4 regions of the Streptomyces sp. NPDC093225 genome follow, and region 4 is predicted to be linked to each of the others. Evidence: riboswitches for the same ligand, from Rfam matches in the RefSeq annotation. Region 4 holds a riboswitch; each other region holds the start of a gene.
What was found. Region 4 has a riboswitch for cyclic di-AMP ahead of ACIQCH_RS04045 (M23 family metallopeptidase). Riboswitches for the same ligand answer to the same signal wherever they lie in the genome.

Region 1 (4,326 bases), on a different contig from region 4:
GACGGTGCTCACGGCCTGCGTGCCGTCCTCGCTCAGCCGCGTCACCAGGGCCGCGCTCGACCCGAGCGCCAGCTCCTCCCACCACTGCCCGGGAACGGACGCCAGCGGCTGCACCAGGATCTCCGACTGCCCGCCGCAGGTGAGGCCCGCGCCGGTCGCCTCGGTGCCGTGCACCGACACCTGGCAGACCCGCGCCGTCACCCCGTCCGGGACCGCGGCCGCCTCCGCGACGAGCTGCTCGTCGAACACCCCCCGGTACAGGCTCCCCGCGCACTCGCCCCGCGGATCGACGAGCAGCGCCCCGGCGGGGTCCCGGGGGCCGAAGCCCTGCTCGGTCACGGGCCGGGCCAGGAACGCCGTACGCCCCTCGGCCGCCCACCGCCGCGCCGTCTCCACCAGCTCGCGCATCACACGCCGCCCTTCTCGCGTCTTCCCGGTCTTCCCAGGTCAGACCCCAACGTATGCCCGCCGGCGGCCCGCGCACCCGCGCCGGACGGAACTTCGGCCGGTCCGCCAACCCGCTCGCTTGGACGATCTGCCGGGGCCGGCCCGGGACGGCCTTGGTGGAAGTCGATCAAGGCCCGGTCGTACCCCGCGCCGGCAGGGCGCCCGGCCCGGGCGCGGGGGGCGCGCGCCGCGCGACGGGGCGGTACACGGGCTGAAGACAACGAATTCATACCGGTGTGCCAGGGCGCCGTTTCCCGTTCGGCGAGGTCCGGGTTGAGCCGTCCGTGACGACTCCTCCCGGCCCGGCCGCCCCGCCGGGCGCACGCCACGCACCCGTGGCCGCCCTGAGCGGTGCCTACTGGCTCGACTCACCGTCCCGCCACGAGGGCGAGGACTGCGGCCGCTGCGACCAGCTGCGGCGCGCGAACGCCGCGCTCGTCCGGCTGCCCGGCCCCAGCGAACGCCGGGAGCGTCCCGGGCTCCCTCCGCAGGAGCGGGGCGCGGCGGCGCTGCGCGTGGTCATGACCATCCTCGCGGTCCTCACCATCGCCTCGGCCCTGGCCGTCACCGGTCTCGGCGACTGACCCGCGCGTCAGTCCTGCGAGCGCTCCGTGACGGCCGCGTCGGTGCGGTCGCTCAGGAACTCGTACCACCGGCGCTGCAGGCAGACGTAGCGGGTGTCCGCCTCCACCAGGCGCAGGAAGGCCGCCACCGTGTCCGTCAGGCGCGCCTGGAGCCCGGTGTCGGTCAGGTTGCCCTCCGGCGTGAAGCCCTCGTGGGCGCGGGCGAGGCTGAACATGTCCGGGTAGACACGGGTGCCCAGGTGCTCCAGCGGGACGCGCAGGGCCCACAGCCCGCGGTTGCCGCCCACCAGCGAGGGCGAGGCGGACACCAGCAGGGCGTGCTTGTCCTTGAACGGCTGGGGGCGCACTCGGGAGACCCAGTCGATCGCGTTCTTCAGCACGCCCGGTACGGAGGCGTTGTACTCGGGCGAGGCGATCACGAAGCCGTCGCAGGAGGCGATCCGCTCGCGCAGCGCCAGTGCGCCCTGCGGCAGGCCGGTCTCCTGCTCGGTGTCGCCGTCGTAGACCGGCATGTCGAAGTCGGCCATGCGCGCGAGGTCGACGGCGCCGCCGGCCTGGGCGGCGAGCCGGGCGACGAGCTCGGCGAGCCGCGAGTTGAGGGAGTCGGAGCGCCGGGAGGCGCCGAAGACCAGCACGCGGACCGGCTCGCGGCCCGTCCCGTGCGCGGAGTCTGCGGTCATGGGGTGGGGCCTCCAGGGCGGGCGGTGGCGGGCGGGCGGCGGGCCGCCGACGGGGCCGCCGACGGGGCCGCCGACGGGGCGGCGACGGGGCGGCGACGGGGCGGCGACGGGCGAGGCACACCGAGCGGAGCACACGCGCGGAGCCGGGGGCGGGTGCCCGGGCCGTCGCGGGACGGAAGTCACCCGGGCAGCCGCACACCCGGCGCACCGCAATGCTCCATCCTCACCCAGTTGATTCCTTAAGTCCGATTTGGGCTGGAGTGATGGTTTCTGTTGCGTGACGCCCGGCTCGGTCAATTCCTCGGGTTTGGCTGGTCTTTCCCGCTTATGTGGCACCGTCGTGCATTCGGTGACATGTGTCACGTGGGACGCGTCGGGGCGGGGAGATCGACTTCGCGACTGCGGCTCTGTGGAGCCTCAGTTGGCCATCGGCGTGTCGGCCGATCATGTTCGTTTTCCGTCGCCGTTCCTGCGGCAACTTTGCGTTAAGGAATTCGGGACTTGTTCAGCCGTGCAGCTCTCGCCTACGGTCACGCTCATTCCGGGTGGAACGCCGAATCCTGCCGCCGCCCGGATTCCCCACACCACTCACTCATTCACGTACGGCAGGAGCGGGGGACCCAGGTAAGCGCCGCACCGGCCCATCCGGTGCGGCTTGGGGTGAAGGCGCGCTCGACCAGCGCGTCCGGGCATCTCCAGCCCGAACCCGACAGCTCACCTCGCAGGCGACGGAGAGGAATGCGCCATGCCCGGAAAAGGCAAGCACCGCCGTCCCAAGAACTCTCGACTCGGCCGCGGATTCTTCGCGGTCGGCACCGGCGGCGCCGCCCTGGCCCTGCCCGTGATCGGCGCGACCACCGCCGCGGCGGCCGCCCCGACGGCAACGCATTCGATCACTGTCGCAAAGATCGCCGCCCCCACCCTCACCCCCGAGGCCCTTCTGAAGGCCCCGGCCACGTATTCCGTCGTCGCCGGTGACTCGCTCGCCGGGATCGCGAAGAAGCACGGTGTGGCGGGCGGTTGGAAGAAGCTGTACCAGGACAACAAGTCCGTCATCGGTGACGACCCGTCACTGATCCGACCGGGCATGAAGCTCCGCGTGGACGGCAAGGCCGCGGCCCCCGCCCGCACCGCCGCCGCGCGCGCCGACCGCTCGACCCGCCCCACGACCCTCAAGGCCACCCCGGCCGTGGTGAAGAAGACGTACGCGAACAACCTCGACGGTTGGATCCGCGAGTCCCTCGACATCATGGCCAAGCACGGCATCCCCGGCTCGTACAACGGCATCTACCGCAACGTCATGCGCGAGTCCTCGGGCAACCCGCTCGCCATCAACAACTGGGACATCAACGCCCAGAACGGCATCCCGTCGAAGGGCCTGCTCCAGGTCATCCAGCCGACGTTCAACGCCTACCACGTGCCCGGCACGTCGATGGACCTCTACGACCCGGTCGCCAACATCACCGCGGCGTGCAACTACGCGGCTGCCCGCTACGGTTCGATCGACAACGTGTTCGGCGCCTACTGACCGGTCGCCGTACCGCACGCCGGCGCTGCACGCGCCGGCACCGCGCCCGCCGCCTCGGCCGGCCCGGAAGACCGCTCGGGGGTCTATCGGGCCGGCCGTCGCGTCGTCGGCGGGTCACCGCGCGGGCGGGCGGCGGCCGAGGCCACCGCGCGCGGCGGAGGGGCGGCGGGTCACAACGCCTGAGGGAAGCGGAAGAGGCGGTCCGGGTCCAGGGCGCGGCGCAGCGCTTCCAGGCGGGCCAGGTTCGGCCCGTAGTAGGCCCCGCGCCAGTCCGTGAGCGCGGGGTCGGCGTAGTTCTGGTAAGCCGCCCCGCTCGCCCACGGCCGCAGCGCGGACCACAGCCCGCCCAACCAGGCCTCGTGCCGGGCCGCCTCCGCCGCCGAGGCCCCGGCGGGCCAGTACGCCAGGTACTGGGTGAGCAGCCCGTACGAGCGGTGGGCGAAGGCGGTCTCCGCGACGCCCACCCGGTTCAGCGCGCCGCCGCACACCCCGTCCAGCTGCACCACCCCCCGCCCGCCCGGCGGCACCGCCCCCGGGTACCCGGCCAGCGCGTCGAGCAGCGCGGCCACGGCCGCCGGCGGCAGGCCCGCGCCGGTCCAGAAGTCCGACCGGCCGGCGTACGAGTCGCGCCCCAGCAGTCCCGCCGGATCGTGCCCCGGCAGCGTGCCCGGCAGCCGGCACTGCGCGGCCGCGTACCCGAGACACCCGGCCATCGCCCGCATCGTGTCGGCGTAACCGCGCCGGACGACGTACCGGTCGCGCGGCTGCACGCCGACCGCCGCGGCCAGTCGGTCCAGCTCCTCCTCCAGCTCCGCCCGCCCGTCCAGGCACACCACCCGCACGGCGGGCGCGGGCACCGCGCCGTCGCCCCGTCCGCTCCGTCCCCCGTGCCCGCCATGCCTGCCGTCCCCGCCGCTCCTGCCGTTCGGCCCGCGGTCCCGGCCGTCCCGGTCGTCCCCGCCGTCCACGGTGAACTCGAGCTGGCTCCAGAACGGGTCCGCCAGCCCGGCCAACCAGCGCTGCCAGGCCCCCACCAGCCCGGCCGTCGCCGACGCCGGCCAGTGCAGCTCGGCGAAGCCGCAGTCGC
Region 2 (4,326 bases), on a different contig from region 4:
CTCGCGGATCACCTTGCCGCCGCCGAAGACGGCCTCGTCGCCCGCGAGTCCCGGTCCGCCGCTGCGGTCCTCCTCGATCTCGACGAGCAGGTCGGTGTCGGCCAGCCGGATCCGGTCGCCGGTGGTGGGGCCGAACAGGGCGGCGTAGGCCTGTCGGGTGAGCTCAGCCATCGAGGGCACCGCCCGTCTCGCCACGCAGTCCGGGCACCGTGCGCAGGCCCGCCAGTGGTACGAGCTCGACCTCGACCGGGATGCCGGGCTCGAAGCGGACGGCGGTGCCGGCGGCGATGTTCAGGCGCCGGCCGCGGGCGGCCGCGCGGTCGAGGTCCAGACCGGGGTTGACCTCGGCGAAGTGGTAGTGGGAGCCGACCTGTACGGGGCGGTCGGCGGCGTTCAGCACGGTCAGACGGGTGATGGGGCGGCCCGCGTTGAGGGTCACGGGCCCGTCCGCGTGGAGGATCTCGCCGGGAATCACGTCGGGCCCCCTCAGACGATCGGGTCGTGGACGGTGACGAGCTTGGTGCCGTCGGGGAAGGTGGCCTCGACCTGGACGTCGTGGATCATCTCGGGGATGCCCTCCATGACGTCGTCACGGGTGAGGATCTTGCGCCCGGAGGCCATGAGCTCGGCCACCGTGCGGCCGTCGCGGGCGCCTTCGAGGATGTGCGAGGTGATGAGGGCGATCGCCTCGGGGTGGTTGAGCCGCAGGCCGCGGGCCCTCCGCTTCTCGGCCACGTCGGCGGCGACGTGGATGAGAAGCCGCTCTTGTTCGTGCGGTGTCAGTTGCACGGGGGGTCACCTCACTGCGGTTACGGATGATCAAGTGCGGAGCGAACCGGACCATATCCGCGGTCAACAACCTGTTGACCTTCCCTTGCCAACTGCTGGTGATGACTTGCCGCTCGCAGAGCTCTTTTTGGCCCTTCGATGACTACCGCTTTGCGCCAGCCGGGGACACGGACCGGGCCCCGCAGCGTAGGGCTCGCGCTTTTCCGTCGTGTTACCCCACGTTTCGGGCGGTCGCACGGTTCGGACGCGGGCCGCCGCGTGGACCGGCGGCCGCATGCGGGTGTTGCACGAGCGGGCCATGAACACCCAGCGTAGCCATGCCAGTACGCCTCGCGACCTGACGAAGCATCGACGTTCCGGCCAGAGTCACCCGAACGGGCGCCCTCCACTTATGCATTCTTGACGCAGTACCGGACAGACCGGCGCAGACCGCAACCGCGCAGGTCAGAGCATGCGTCCTTGTCACCTGAACGGCCGGAACCGGAGCCGGAAACCACAATTCCGGCATACGTGACGAGTCTCACATATCGCCGATTCGATGCGGTTTTCGGGCAATTCCTGGGTGAGGATCCCTGTCGACGACAAGCCCCCGCCACCACGGCGGGGCGGTCCGGGCGGACGCCGAGTCCTGCCGCCTCACCCGGATGACTGGTCGACAGGAATGCATCGGCAGGAGTGGAGGACCCAGCAGTACGGGTCGGCGGACCGTCAGGTCCGTTGCCGGCCCTTGGGGTGAAGCCGTACGTCGTCCCGTCCCGCACATGGGGACGGGGCGTTCTGCGGCCGGGCGAACTTCGCCGCCCGAACCCGACAGGTCATCCTTCACAGGCGGCTGACGAAGGGTTGCGCATGTCCGCGCTCACGAACGTCCCGTCCGTGCTGTCCCGAGCCGGGGTCACCTCGGCCCTCGCGCTCGCCGTGGCCGGGGCCACGCTCCTCGCCCCCGGCGCCCAGGGCGAGGCCGCCGCGGCGACGCCCGGCACCAAGGCGCTCCAGGTGGCCGCATCGAAGAGGGGCGCCCCGTACCAGTGGGGGGCGGTCGGGCCGCACCGGTTCGACTGCTCGGGCCTGACCCTCTACTCCTTCAAGAAGGCCGGCAAGTCGCTGCCCCGCACGGCGGCCCAGCAGTACAACCGCACCTCGCACGTCTCCGCGGGCTCCCGCCGGCCCGGGGACCTGGTGTTCTTCCACTACGGCTCGTCCGTCTACCACGTGGGCATCTACGCCGGCGCGAACCGGATCTGGCACTCGCCGAAGACGGGCTCCACGGTCCGCCTCGAGAAGATCTGGACGAACAGCGTGTGGTACGGCCGCGTGCGCTGAAATCACCGCCCCCCACGGGGTGTACGCGGGTAGGTTGGCGGATCCCGGCGCACCGGGCCGGGATCCGCCACCGAGGAGAGCCGTGTCCTTTCTCAACCCCGTCCGGCACATCAACTTCGACGCCCGCGACCCCTACCGGCTCGCCGAGTTCTGGGCCGCCGTCACCGGCTACGCCCTCGACCCGACCGAGAAGGGCGACCCGGAGGTGCTGCTCGACCCGCAGCAGCCAGGAGCGCCGGGAATCCTGTTCTGCCAGGTGCCCGAGGAGAAGTCCGGCAAGAACCGCGTCCACCTCGACATCCAGCCGCCCACCGGCACCCGGGACGAGGAGGTGGCGCGGCTCCTCGAGCTCGGGGCCCGGATCGAGGACGACCGCAGGACCTCGGAGGGCATGGGCTGGGTGGTCATGTCCGACCCGGAGGGCAACGAGTTCTGCGTGGAGCGCAGTGCCGTCGAGCGCGGACTGGTCTGAGCGCCCCGACGCCGCGTCAGCAGGTCCGTTCGGCGGGGGCGGGGGCCGCGGCCGCCGTCCACGGCAGCACGATCCACACCGTCTTGCCCCCGTCGGCGGTCGGGCTCACCGACAACCGGCCGCCCGCCTCCGCCGTGAGCCAGCGGATGATCACCATGCCCCGGCCGTTGTCCTGCTGGACGGCGGCCGGCAGGCGTCGGGGCCAGCGCGGGTGACTGTCGGTCACCCCGATCCGCAGCAGCTCGTCACGCTCCAGCCGCATGTCCACCGTGAACACCGGGGACCGGCCGAAGGTGTGCTGCACGGCGTTGGTGGCGAGTTCGGAGACGATCAGCCGGACGCTGTCGGCCTGGCCGGCGTCCTCGGGCAGGCCCCATTCGGACAGCACGTCCGCGACGTAGCGGCGGGCCGCGGACACCGAGGCGGGATCGCTCGGCAGAGTGACGGATGCTTCCTGGTGGTCTGCCATGGCGACACTGTCCCTTTCCCACCGGGGCCGGACTCCGACTCGTAGCGGATGACCTCGAGGACGGTCCCGGATCTGTGCTCCGCGCCAGACTGCCACTCATGGCGGCGCCGACGCTGGCGTTCCACCAAGATATGCATATATCTGTCGCTCAAAGCGGTGAACTCTGCTACGGAAGACCGTATTTGGGCGTAGGACTGGCGCGGGTGCGCCGGTGGAAGGAGGCCGGCATGCAGCACGGTCCCGCGGTGCGCCGCCGCAAGCTGGGCGAGGAACTGCGCGCGCTGCGCGACCGCTGCGGGTTCACCAGCGGGGAAGCAGCCCAGCTGCTCGGGTGGCACCAGTCGAAAATCAGCCGCATCGAGACGGGTCGAAGTGGCGTGAAACCGGAGGACGTCCGGCTCCTCCTGGACGCCTACGGCGTGTCCGACGCCCGGGAGCGCGCACTGCTGGAGGCGCTGGCCGTCTCGGCGGGCGACACCGGCCAGGCGCGGCAGTGGTGGCACGAGTACCGGGGCCTGCTGCCCCAGGAGTACCGGGACTTCATCAGCCTGGAGGCCTCCGCGAGCGCGGCCCGGACGGTGGAGCTGTCGGTGGTGCCCGGGCTGCTCCAGACCCCCGCGTACGCACGGGCGGTGACCCGGGCGGCGCTCGGGGGGATGCCGGAGCCGAAGGTGGACGCGCTGGTCGACGTACGGCTGGCCCGGCAGTCGGTGCTGCGCGCGGATCCGCCGCTCCAGCTGAGTGCGGTGCTCGACGAGGCCGTCCTGCGGCGGCAGATCGGCGGTCCGGAGGTGATGGCGGAGCAGCTGCGGCACCTGACGGCGGTCGCGGAGTTGCCCCAAGTCCGGCTCCAGGTACTGCCGTTCAGTGTGGGAGGCCATCTCGGCCTCACCGGGCCTTTCGTTATTTTCTCATTTCCGAACATCGCCGATCTGGACGTGGTTGTTCTCGACCATTTGACGAGTAGCCTCTATCTGGAGCGGAAAGAAGACCTCGAGGCGTACAGCGCCGCCTTCCGCACGATTCAGGCGCACGCCCTCCCGCCCCAGGACTCGTCGGATCTCATCAGCGCGATCGCTGACGGCGCGTAAGGAGGCACACCCCCATGTCCGCAAACCCCCGACCCCCGAGCGGACTTCTGAACAGAGCGACCTGGCGGCGCAGCAGCCGCAGCACCGGGATGAACAACTGCGTGGAGGCCGCCGAGCTCGGCCGCACGCTGCTGGCCGTCCGTGACTCGAAGCGGGTCGAAGGGCCCGCCCTCGTGTTCACG
Region 3 (4,326 bases), on a different contig from region 4:
GCTGGGGCTGCGCAGCCGGTGGACGATGCTCCAGGCGGCGCGCAAGGGGCTCTTCGCGCAGATGGTCGTGGCGCCGCTGCTGCAGAAGCACCGGATCCTGACCCAGGTCTCGGGCGACCACCTGGAGGTCATCAAGCTGATCCCGCCGCTGGTCATCGACGAGGCGGACGTGGACCGGTTCGTGACCGCCTTCCGTGCGGTGATGGACGAGGCGCACGGTGGGGGCGGGCTGATGTGGGAGTTCGGGCGGATGCTGGTGAAGCAGGCGGTCAACGGCGGGCGGTGAGGGGGGGCGGGGAAGTGGCCGGGTGGGCGCGCGGGGGAGTCGGCGGCCGGGTGAGCACGCCGGGGAGGGCGGGTGACCCGCCTCCCCGGCGCGGCCGCGGGCCGCGGTGCGCTCAGACCAGCAGGCGGGCGCGCAGCCGCTCGCGGGTGTCGTGGGTGAGGCCGAGGCCCTCGGCCAGGTAGCCCTCGACGCCGCCCCAGGTCTCCTGGATGGCCCCGAACGCGCCCTCGAGGTACTCGACCCGGGCGTCGAACAGGGGGCTCAGCAGCCGCGTGACCTCGGGGGAGCGGGCCGGGACGCCGGGGCGCGGGCGGACCACGTAGCGGCGGTGCGGGGCGTTCGACTCGAGGTAGTCCGCCAGGATCGCGTCGCGTTCCACGCCGAGGGCGAGCAGGGTCACCGCCATCGACAGGCCGGCCCGGTCCTTGCCGGCCGCGCAGTGCATGAGCGCCGGCACGTTGTCCTCGGCGAGGGCGTGGACGATGCGGCCGTGCTCGGCGGTCCGGGTGCGCACGAGTCTGCGGTACCAGGCGACCATCCCGGCCTCGCCCTTGCCGTCGCCGAGTTCGGTGCGCAGCCGGACCACGTCCTCGGAGCGGACCGTGGCCCAGAACTCCTTCCCGTCGCCGACGTCGGAGAGCGGGATGCTGACGTGGCGGACGCCGGGGAGTTCGACGTCCCGGCCCTCGATGAGGGTGTCCTCTTCGTTGCGGAAATCGAAGATGGTGTGGAGTCCGAGTGATGCGAGATATTCCGCATCGTTTTCAGTGGCATGAGCGAGATGTCCGCTTCGGTACAGAAGTCCTGTACGTACGTGTCGTCCGTCGACGGTCGGAAGGCCGCCCACGTCGCGGAAGTTGCGCACTCCGGTCAGCTCCGGCTCGCCCGTGGGCGCCTGGGGTATCTGCTGGGTCACAAGGGACTCCTTGCGGCTCGAGTGATGTCCGAATTGCACTACTTGGCGTCAAGTTACCGCAATGTGGCGGCAGATGGAGCCCCTCTCGTGAGCAGGATCATACGGTGACCGTCTGTGGCCGGTATGGAAGCCTGAATTCCGTTCTGTGCAGGCCCGTTAAGACTGCGCAATAGACGGAGTGTGACCGGAATTCCGGCGATCATTCACCGGAGGGAATCCGCTCGGGAATTCGAAGCTTGTTCCGCTCCGAGGTGCTCGATTACGGTCGCGATCGATCCGGGCGGAACGCCAAATCCTGCCGCCGCCCGATGGACCGCACCCGATCACTCGTCCGGCAGGAGCGGGGGAACCAGTTACACCGCCGTTTCCGGATCTTTCTCCGGAGTTCCGGATCTCCGTCCGGGCTTCCGGATCTTCTTCCGGACGGCTCGGGGTGAAGTCGCGATCACACGCGGCCGGGCACCTCCAGCCCGAACCCGACAGCTCACCTCGCAGGCGCCGGAGAGGAATTCGCCATGCCCGGAAAGGGTAAGCACCGCCGACCGAAGTCCAGCCCGCTCGCCCGGGGCTTCGCCGCCGCCGGCACCGGCGGCGCCGCCCTCGCGCTGCCCCTGATCGGCGCCGCGGGCGCCCACGCCGCGGCTCCGGCCGCTGCTCCCGCCGCTGCTCCGGCCGTCGCTCCCGCGGCTGTGACGGCTGCGGTTGCGGCTCCGGCTCCGGCCGCGGCCCGGTCCACGTACACCGTCGTGCCCGGCGACTGCCTCTCGGAGATCGCCGCGGAGCACCACGTGGCGGGTGGCTGGCAGAAGCTGTACGCCGACAACCGCCGGGCCGTCGGCGCCGACCCGTCCCTGATCCACCCCGGTCTGGAGCTCAGCCTGGCCGGCCGGGGCGCTGCACCGGAGTCTCCCGCCGGGCACGGGGCCGGTACCGCGCCGAAGGCCGGTACCGGGTCGAAGACCGGGGCCCAGGCCGCTCCGAAGAAGGCCCCGGCTGCCGCGCAGCGGTCCGCCGCCCCGCAGACCGCCAGCCGCTCCGCCGCCCGCCCGGCCGCCGCGCCGGCGTCCGCCGCAGCCGCGGCCGCCGTCGCATCCGCCCCGAGCTTCGTCGTCCCGGTCAGCGCCGCCATCACCACCCCGTACCACCTGGGCGGCAGCATGTGGTCCAGCGGCTACCACACCGGCATCGACTTCGCGGTCGGCACCGGCACCTCCGTCCACGCCGTGGGCGCGGGCACCGTGGTCTCCGCCGGCTGGGCGGGCGCCTACGGCAACGAGGTGATCATCCGGCACGCCGACGGCCGCTACTCGCAGTACGGCCACCTGTCGTCGCTCAGCGTCTCGGCCGGCCAGACCGTGCGCGTGGGCGAGGTCGTCGGCCTCTCGGGTTCGACGGGCAACTCCACCGGCCCGCACCTGCACTTCGAGATCCGCACCGGTCCCAGCTACGGCCAGGACGTCGACCCGCTGGCCTACCTGAGGGCCAAGGGCGTCAACGTCTGAGGCGCGTTCCGGGGAGGGGGCGAGCGGCGGGGTCGGCACCGAGGAGGGGTGCCGGCGCCGCCGCTCGGTCCGGAGGGCGGGTCCGGTCGCGGGCGACGCTTTCCGGCCAAACTGACCGGGTGGTCCATATCACCCTGCGTCAACCCCTCCTTACGGTCGCGTAGGTCACATCCTTCGGTGAAGGATGTCGTTCCGTGGCAGGCGATTCGACACCATCAGCAGATCAGGCACCCGTAACTCCTCTTCCTCCCATCGGCTCCTACGCGGCGATCGGCGACAGCTTCACCGAGGGCGTCGGCGACCCCGGCCCCGACGGCGCCTTCGTCGGCTGGGCCGACCGGCTGGCCGTACTCCTGGCCGACCGGCTCCCCGAGCACGAGTTCCGGTACGCCAACCTCGCCGTCCGCGGCCGGCTCCTCGACCAGATCGTGGCCGAGCAGCTTCCGCGGGCCAAGGGGCTCGCCCCCGAGCTCGTCACCTTCTGTGCGGGCGGCAACGACATCATCCGGCCGGGCAGCGACCCCGACGCGGTCGCCGAGCGCTTCGAGGCGGCCGTGGCCGACCTCGTGGGCGCCGTCCCGACCGTGATGATCACCACGGGCTTCGACACCCGCGGCGTACCGGTCCTGCGCCACCTGCGCGGCAAGGTCGCCACGTACACCGCGCACGTCCGTGCCATCGCCGACCGTTACGACTGCCCGGTCCTCGACCTGTGGTCGCTCAAGTCCGTCCAGGACCGGCGCGCGTGGGACCACGACCGGCTCCACTTGTCCCCGGAGGGCCACACCCGGGTCGCGCTGCGGGCCGCCCAGGTCCTCGGGCTGGACGTACCGGCCGACCCCGACCAGCCCTGGCCGCCGGAGCAGCCGCGCGGCTCCGCCGAGGTCACCCGCGACAACATCCAGTGGGCGCGCGAGCACCTGGTGCCGTGGATCGGGCGCCGACTGCGCGGCGAGTCCTCGGGCGACAACGTGGAGCCCAAGCGCCCGGATCTGCTGCCGCTGTAGCGGGGTCGGTCCCGTGGGGTTCGGTTCCGGCCCCGGTGGGGTCGGGTGCCGGCCCCGGTGGGGTTCGGTGTCCGTGCGGACCGGGTGGGGCGACCACCCGACCGGGCCAAACGTGCTGTTCCGACCGGGCGAACGTGCCGGGCCGCCCGGGGCGGCCGGCATGACCGCCCCGGCCGGGGGGAACGGCCACGGTGAACCGGACGACCGGATTCCCGGCGGCTGGAATCCTTCGGCCGGGTCCCGCGTTGGGAAGGGCAGAGACACCCCGTCCACCCGCTCTCACCAGCACCCACCGTCCCAGGAGGCGCCTTGTCCGGCTCACGTTCCCTGCGAGCAGGGCTGCGCGCACTGCGGCCCGAGGCCTTCGGCGCGGATCCGTCCGGCGAACGGATGGAGCGCATCCGCCGCTCGCCGAACTTCGCCGACGGCGTCTTCCAGAACCCGCTCGGGGCCCGGCGCGGCCCCTCCGGCTCCATGCTGGAGTTCGCCAAGGTCTACTTCCGCAAGGAGGAACGGGTCCGGCGCGCCCCGAAGGCACCGATCCCGGTCCACCCGACGACCCTCGCCGACATCGCCCGGCCTCCGGCCTCCGGCCTGCGGCTGACCTGGATGGGC
Region 4 (4,326 bases):
GAGGGCCACAGCGGCCAGGCCATGGGCGCCCCCGGCTACTGCGCACCGGCCGGCACCACCGGCACCGCCGTCGACCGGTTCGCCCTGGGCTGCCTGCGGCTGAGCGTGTTCCTGCCGCTGACCACCCTCATGCCCTGGGACCCGGAGAAGTCCGAGCAGCTGATCGAGCTGGTCCAGGAGCGCTTCCCGGTGCCGTCGGACTTCGGCGACCGGGTGCGCGCGGAGCTCGCCCTCGGCGCCGAGCTGGAACTGCCCGGGGCGGCGGACGTGGTCCGGCCGCTGTGGAGCCTGCCCGCGGCCGCGCCCGACGCGCTGGTCGAGGCGGAGGGGCTGGCCGCCCTGGCCGAGCGGGTGGGCGAGGGCATCCTGGCCACCGCCACCCCCGAGCGCACCGACCGGCTCTTCCCCGGCGACATCGAGCAGTTCGCGCACCCCGGTGGCGGGGTCGCGGTGGCGCACGGTGCCGCGGGCGTGCTGTGGGCCCTGCACAACGCGGGCCTGCCGGTGCCCGAGGAGCACGTGGACTGGCTGGTCACCGCCGCCCGCGAACTGGAGGACCCGCGCCCGGGCCTGTACGACGGGCTCTCGGGCATCGCCTGCGTGCTGGCCGGGCTCGGCCGCCACGCCGAGGCCGCGGAGTTCATGGACCGCGCGGCCGCGCTGCCCTGCGACGAGGCCGGGGACGGCCTCAACTCCGGTACGGCCGGACTGGGCCTGGCGCTGCTCGCCCTGGGACGCGCCGAGGACGCCCGGATCCTGGCGGTCACCCTGGCCGAGCGGATCCTGATGGGTGCCGCGGACCTGCCCGTGGCCGACCCGGAGGCCGCCGCCGACCGCAAGGCCAAGCGGCACCTGCCGGGCCTGCTCTACGGGGGCGCCGGCCAGGCGCTGTTCCTGCTGCGGGTGCACGACCAGCTGGCCCGGGAGGCGGGCGGACCGGTCGCGGACGAGCGGCTGGTCGAGGCGGCCGCCCGCATCCTGCGCCACGACCTCACCGAGTCGGGCCGGCTGCCCGGCGGGCCCGAGGTGCTGGAGCAGGCGCCCTGGCGCGGGCCGCACATCGCCTGCGGCAGCGCCGGCCAGGTCATCGCCCTGCACGAGCTGCTGCGGCACCGGCAGGACCCGGAGCTCACCGCGGTCTACGAGGCGATGCGCACCGACCTGACCACGGACTACCACCCCGGCATCGGCCTCTACACCGGCCGGGCCGGCGCCATGGCGGCGCTGCTGCACACCTTCGACGGCAGCACCGCCGCCCGGGACACCCTGCGGGCGCAGTTCGCGGGCCTGGGCTGGCACGCCGTACCGCACGACGGCCGGCTGGCGTTCCTCGGCGAGCACTCGCTGCGGCTGTCGGCGGACCTGGCCACCGGTGCCGCCGGCGTGCTGGCCGTGCTGGGCGCGCTGGCGGGTGCGGACCGGCCCGCGCTGCCCTTCCTGGACGCGCTCGGCCTGCCCGTGGCCGCCGGACGATGACCGCTCCGGCGCCCGGCGCGTACGGGACGAGCACCCTGGTGCGCATCGAGGTCACCGACCTGGCCCCGGCCGGGGCCGCCGCCGAGACGGCCGCCGTACGGCTGATCGCGCTGCTGCCCGCAGGGTGGCGCGCCACCCTGCGGGAGTGCGCGGCCGGCTGGGCGACCCTGAGCCTCACGCCCCCGGCGACCCCGGCGCCCCCGGCGGTCCCGCCGGGGCCGGGCGGGGCGGCCGCGGCCCGGGCGGTGGTGGACCAGGTGCTGCGGCACCCGGCGCTGCGCGGCTGGGCGCAGGTCTGACGGCCCTTCCGGCGGCCGCGGGGCCCGGGTCGGACCGGGCTCCGCGGCCGCCGCGGCGGGCCGCCCCGCGGAGGTGGTGCCGAGCACCCGCTCGGATGGCGTAAGCTGGTGTCACCGACGCGGGGTGGAGCAGCTCGGTAGCTCGCTGGGCTCATAACCCAGAGGTCGCAGGTTCAAATCCTGTCCCCGCTACTGAAGACGAAGGCCCGGATCCATGGGATCCGGGCCTTCGTCGTGTCCGCGCACCGTCCACCACGTTCCGTAGCCGAAAGGGCGCGCTCCGCACAGCTGCTGAAGGTGCGTCAGGGGTGGGATCCGGCCGCGCGGAGACCCTCCGGGGCGGCAACTCGTCCCTATTTTTCCTGTGGTAGGGCATAAGTCGTGGCCAAAGTCGGTCACGTACTGCTGAGTTGACCGGAAGGATCATGGCGCGGCGCTTGGAATCACTCACCGTTGTCTATTACCGTTCGATAACGCAGCGCGGCTGTCCCAGCCGTCGTCAGTGACGGCACCGCGCGCGTGCGCGCCGAATCCCGTGAGGGAACCGGGGAACCACCACCATGGGGTGCATCGGGCCCGCCGGCCCGTAGGAGACCTTCCTGCTCCGAACCCGTCAGCTAACCCGGTAGGCGAAGAAGGAAGGAAAGGAGCGCCCCCGTGGCGTCCAACGGGCCTGCCGCCGACATCCCCCCGTCCTCCACGGACCCCGCCGCCCCCGAGGGCGCCGGCGCGTGGGGCGAGTGGAACCCCACCGAGGACTCCGTACGCCCCGCCGGCGGCCGCCACCGCGTCGTCAAGCAGCGCAACGGCCTGGCCCGCAGCTCCACCGTCCTCGGCGTCGGCATCATCGCCGCCGTCGGCGCGGGTGGCATCGCCACCGCCCAGGACAAGCCCCCGGTCGCGATATCCATCCCCTCGCTGCTCCCGGACGAGCTGCCCGACGTCCTCCCCGACGCGCTCACCGGCCACGCGGACGCACCCGGGACCACCACCGCCGTCGCAGCCCCGCTCACCGGCGCCGGGGTCACCCCCGCCCAGGCCGCGCGGGGCACCGACGCCGGCGAGGCGCTGCGCAACCGGATCCTCCAGCAGGCCGAGTCGCAGGCCGACGCCGCGGCCGCCGAGGCCAAGGCCGCCGCCCAGCGCGCCGCCGAGGAGGCCGCCGCGGCCAAGGCGAAGGCGGAGGCCGAGGCGGCCCGCGAGCAGGCCGAGGCCGCGGCCGCCGCGAAGGCCGCTGCCGAGAAGGCCGCCGAGGAGAAGGCCGCCGCGGAGAAGGCGGAGAAGGAGCGGCTCGCGAAGCTGGCCGGCTCCTACACCCTCCCCACCTCCTCGTACACGCTGACCTCGCACTACGGCGACGCCGGCTCGATGTGGTCCTCCGGCCACCACACCGGCCTCGACTTCGCCGCCCCGACCGGCACCCCGGTCAAGGCCGTGCACGGCGGCACCATCACCTCCGCCGGCTGGTCGGGCCCGTACGGCTACCGCATCGTCCTCAAGCTCCAGGACGGCACCGAGCTCTGGTACTGCCACCTGTCCTCGATCTCGGTCGCCTCGGGCACCGTCGAGACCGGCCAGACCATCGGCCGGGTCGGCGCCACCGGCAACGTCACCGGCCCCCACCTGCACCTCGAAGTGCGGATCGACGGAGCGACGGCGGACCCGCTGGCCTGGCTGGCCGACCGCGGGGTGAACGCATAGCGGGGACGAAGACGGCCCCCGGCCACCGCCGGGTCCGCACCGCCAGCCACGCCAGCAGGCCGAAGACCGGCACCATCACGGTCCCGTAGACGACGTAGAAGCCGTACTCGCCGAACTCCGAGGAGCTGTTCCACAGAGCGTGCACGGCCATGGCCGCCGCCAGCCCCGCCGCCGGCGGCCAGGTCCGGGCCCGGCGTCCGCGCCCGACCCCCCGCCCCGGCCCGTACGCGTACCCGTACGCCGCCCAGCCGAAGCCGAGCCCGGTCCACACCGTGAACAGCGGGTGCGCGAAGGGCGACAGCACCGCCCGGACGAAGAAGGTCGCGGCGGTCACCGATCCCATGACGGACGTACCGGTGCCCAGGTCCTGCCCGAAGGCGTTGCCGAGGTAGAGGATGTTCTCGGTGAACGCGAAGCCGGTCGCGGTGAACCCGGCCACCACGATCCCGTCCGCGACCCCCCTGAACTCCCGCCCCCGGAACAGGAACACCAGCAGCAGCGCGCCCGCCTTCGCGAACTCCTCCACCACCGGGGCGATCACCACGGAGCCCAGCAGGTCGGCCTCCGCCGGGTCGGCCGCCGCGGATATCCACCGGGTGGCGAAGCTGTTCGCCACTATGGCGATCAGCGCCGCGGCGCAGGCCCCCCAGACGAAGGCGAACAGGTGCTGCGGCCAGACGCCGCCCCCCGGCCGCGTCCGCCCCAGCCAGTGGAACACCGCCATCAGCGGTGGCACCGGCAGGACGGCGAGACCGAGGCCGACGAGGAACCCCTGGGTGCCGGTCTGTTCCCGAACGAGTTCGAGGATCAGCACTCCGGCGGCCGCGAGCAGCCCGATGGACGCACGAGA

Region 1: it holds a riboswitch for cyclic di-AMP, as region 4 does, so the genes downstream of both, ACIQCH_RS07310 (transglycosylase SLT domain-containing protein) here and ACIQCH_RS04045 (M23 family metallopeptidase) in region 4, are expected to answer to the same signal.
Region 2: it holds a riboswitch for cyclic di-AMP, as region 4 does, so the genes downstream of both, ACIQCH_RS13925 (C40 family peptidase) here and ACIQCH_RS04045 (M23 family metallopeptidase) in region 4, are expected to answer to the same signal.
Region 3: it holds a riboswitch for cyclic di-AMP, as region 4 does, so the genes downstream of both, ACIQCH_RS21610 (LysM peptidoglycan-binding domain-containing M23 family metallopeptidase) here and ACIQCH_RS04045 (M23 family metallopeptidase) in region 4, are expected to answer to the same signal.

Annotation. Positions count from the first base shown of each region.
Region 1 covers NZ_JBIVNX010000005.1:86,708-91,033, forward strand. Annotated here, with positions in the region: gene ACIQCH_RS07295 (XdhC family protein) at 1-408, opposite strand, end outside; gene ACIQCH_RS07300 (hypothetical protein) at 732-1,031, shown strand; gene ACIQCH_RS07305 (NADPH-dependent FMN reductase) at 1,040-1,711, opposite strand; cyclic di-AMP (ydaO/yuaA leader) riboswitch at 2,291-2,452, shown strand; gene ACIQCH_RS07310 (transglycosylase SLT domain-containing protein) at 2,457-3,239, shown strand; gene ACIQCH_RS07315 (FAD-binding oxidoreductase) at 3,410-4,326, opposite strand, start outside.
Region 2 covers NZ_JBIVNX010000012.1:77,507-81,832, forward strand. Annotated here, with positions in the region: gene ACIQCH_RS13910 (urease subunit alpha) at 1-171, opposite strand, end outside; gene ACIQCH_RS13915 (urease subunit beta) at 164-475, opposite strand; gene ACIQCH_RS13920 (urease subunit gamma) at 487-789, opposite strand; cyclic di-AMP (ydaO/yuaA leader) riboswitch at 1,412-1,635, shown strand; gene ACIQCH_RS13925 (C40 family peptidase) at 1,639-2,112, shown strand; gene ACIQCH_RS13930 (VOC family protein) at 2,195-2,584, shown strand; gene ACIQCH_RS13935 (ATP-binding protein) at 2,601-3,053, opposite strand; gene ACIQCH_RS13940 (helix-turn-helix domain-containing protein) at 3,281-4,144, shown strand; gene ACIQCH_RS13945 (DUF397 domain-containing protein) at 4,159-4,326, shown strand, end outside.
Region 3 covers NZ_JBIVNX010000023.1:67,861-72,186, reverse strand. Annotated here, with positions in the region: gene ACIQCH_RS21620 (aspartate aminotransferase family protein) at 1-286, shown strand, start outside; gene ACIQCH_RS21615 (tyrosine-protein phosphatase) at 399-1,202, opposite strand; cyclic di-AMP (ydaO/yuaA leader) riboswitch at 1,509-1,713, shown strand; gene ACIQCH_RS21610 (LysM peptidoglycan-binding domain-containing M23 family metallopeptidase) at 1,718-2,704, shown strand; gene ACIQCH_RS21605 (SGNH/GDSL hydrolase family protein) at 2,899-3,711, shown strand; gene ACIQCH_RS21600 (MBL fold metallo-hydrolase) at 4,021-4,326, shown strand, end outside.
Region 4 covers NZ_JBIVNX010000003.1:17,996-22,321, reverse strand. Annotated here, with positions in the region: gene lanKC (class III lanthionine synthetase LanKC) at 1-1,476, shown strand, start outside; gene ACIQCH_RS04055 (hypothetical protein) at 1,473-1,775, shown strand; tRNA gene ACIQCH_RS04050 (tRNA-Met) at 1,894-1,967, shown strand; cyclic di-AMP (ydaO/yuaA leader) riboswitch at 2,290-2,422, shown strand; gene ACIQCH_RS04045 (M23 family metallopeptidase) at 2,433-3,476, shown strand; partial or broken gene ACIQCH_RS04040 (PrsW family intramembrane metalloprotease) at 3,502-4,326, opposite strand, start outside.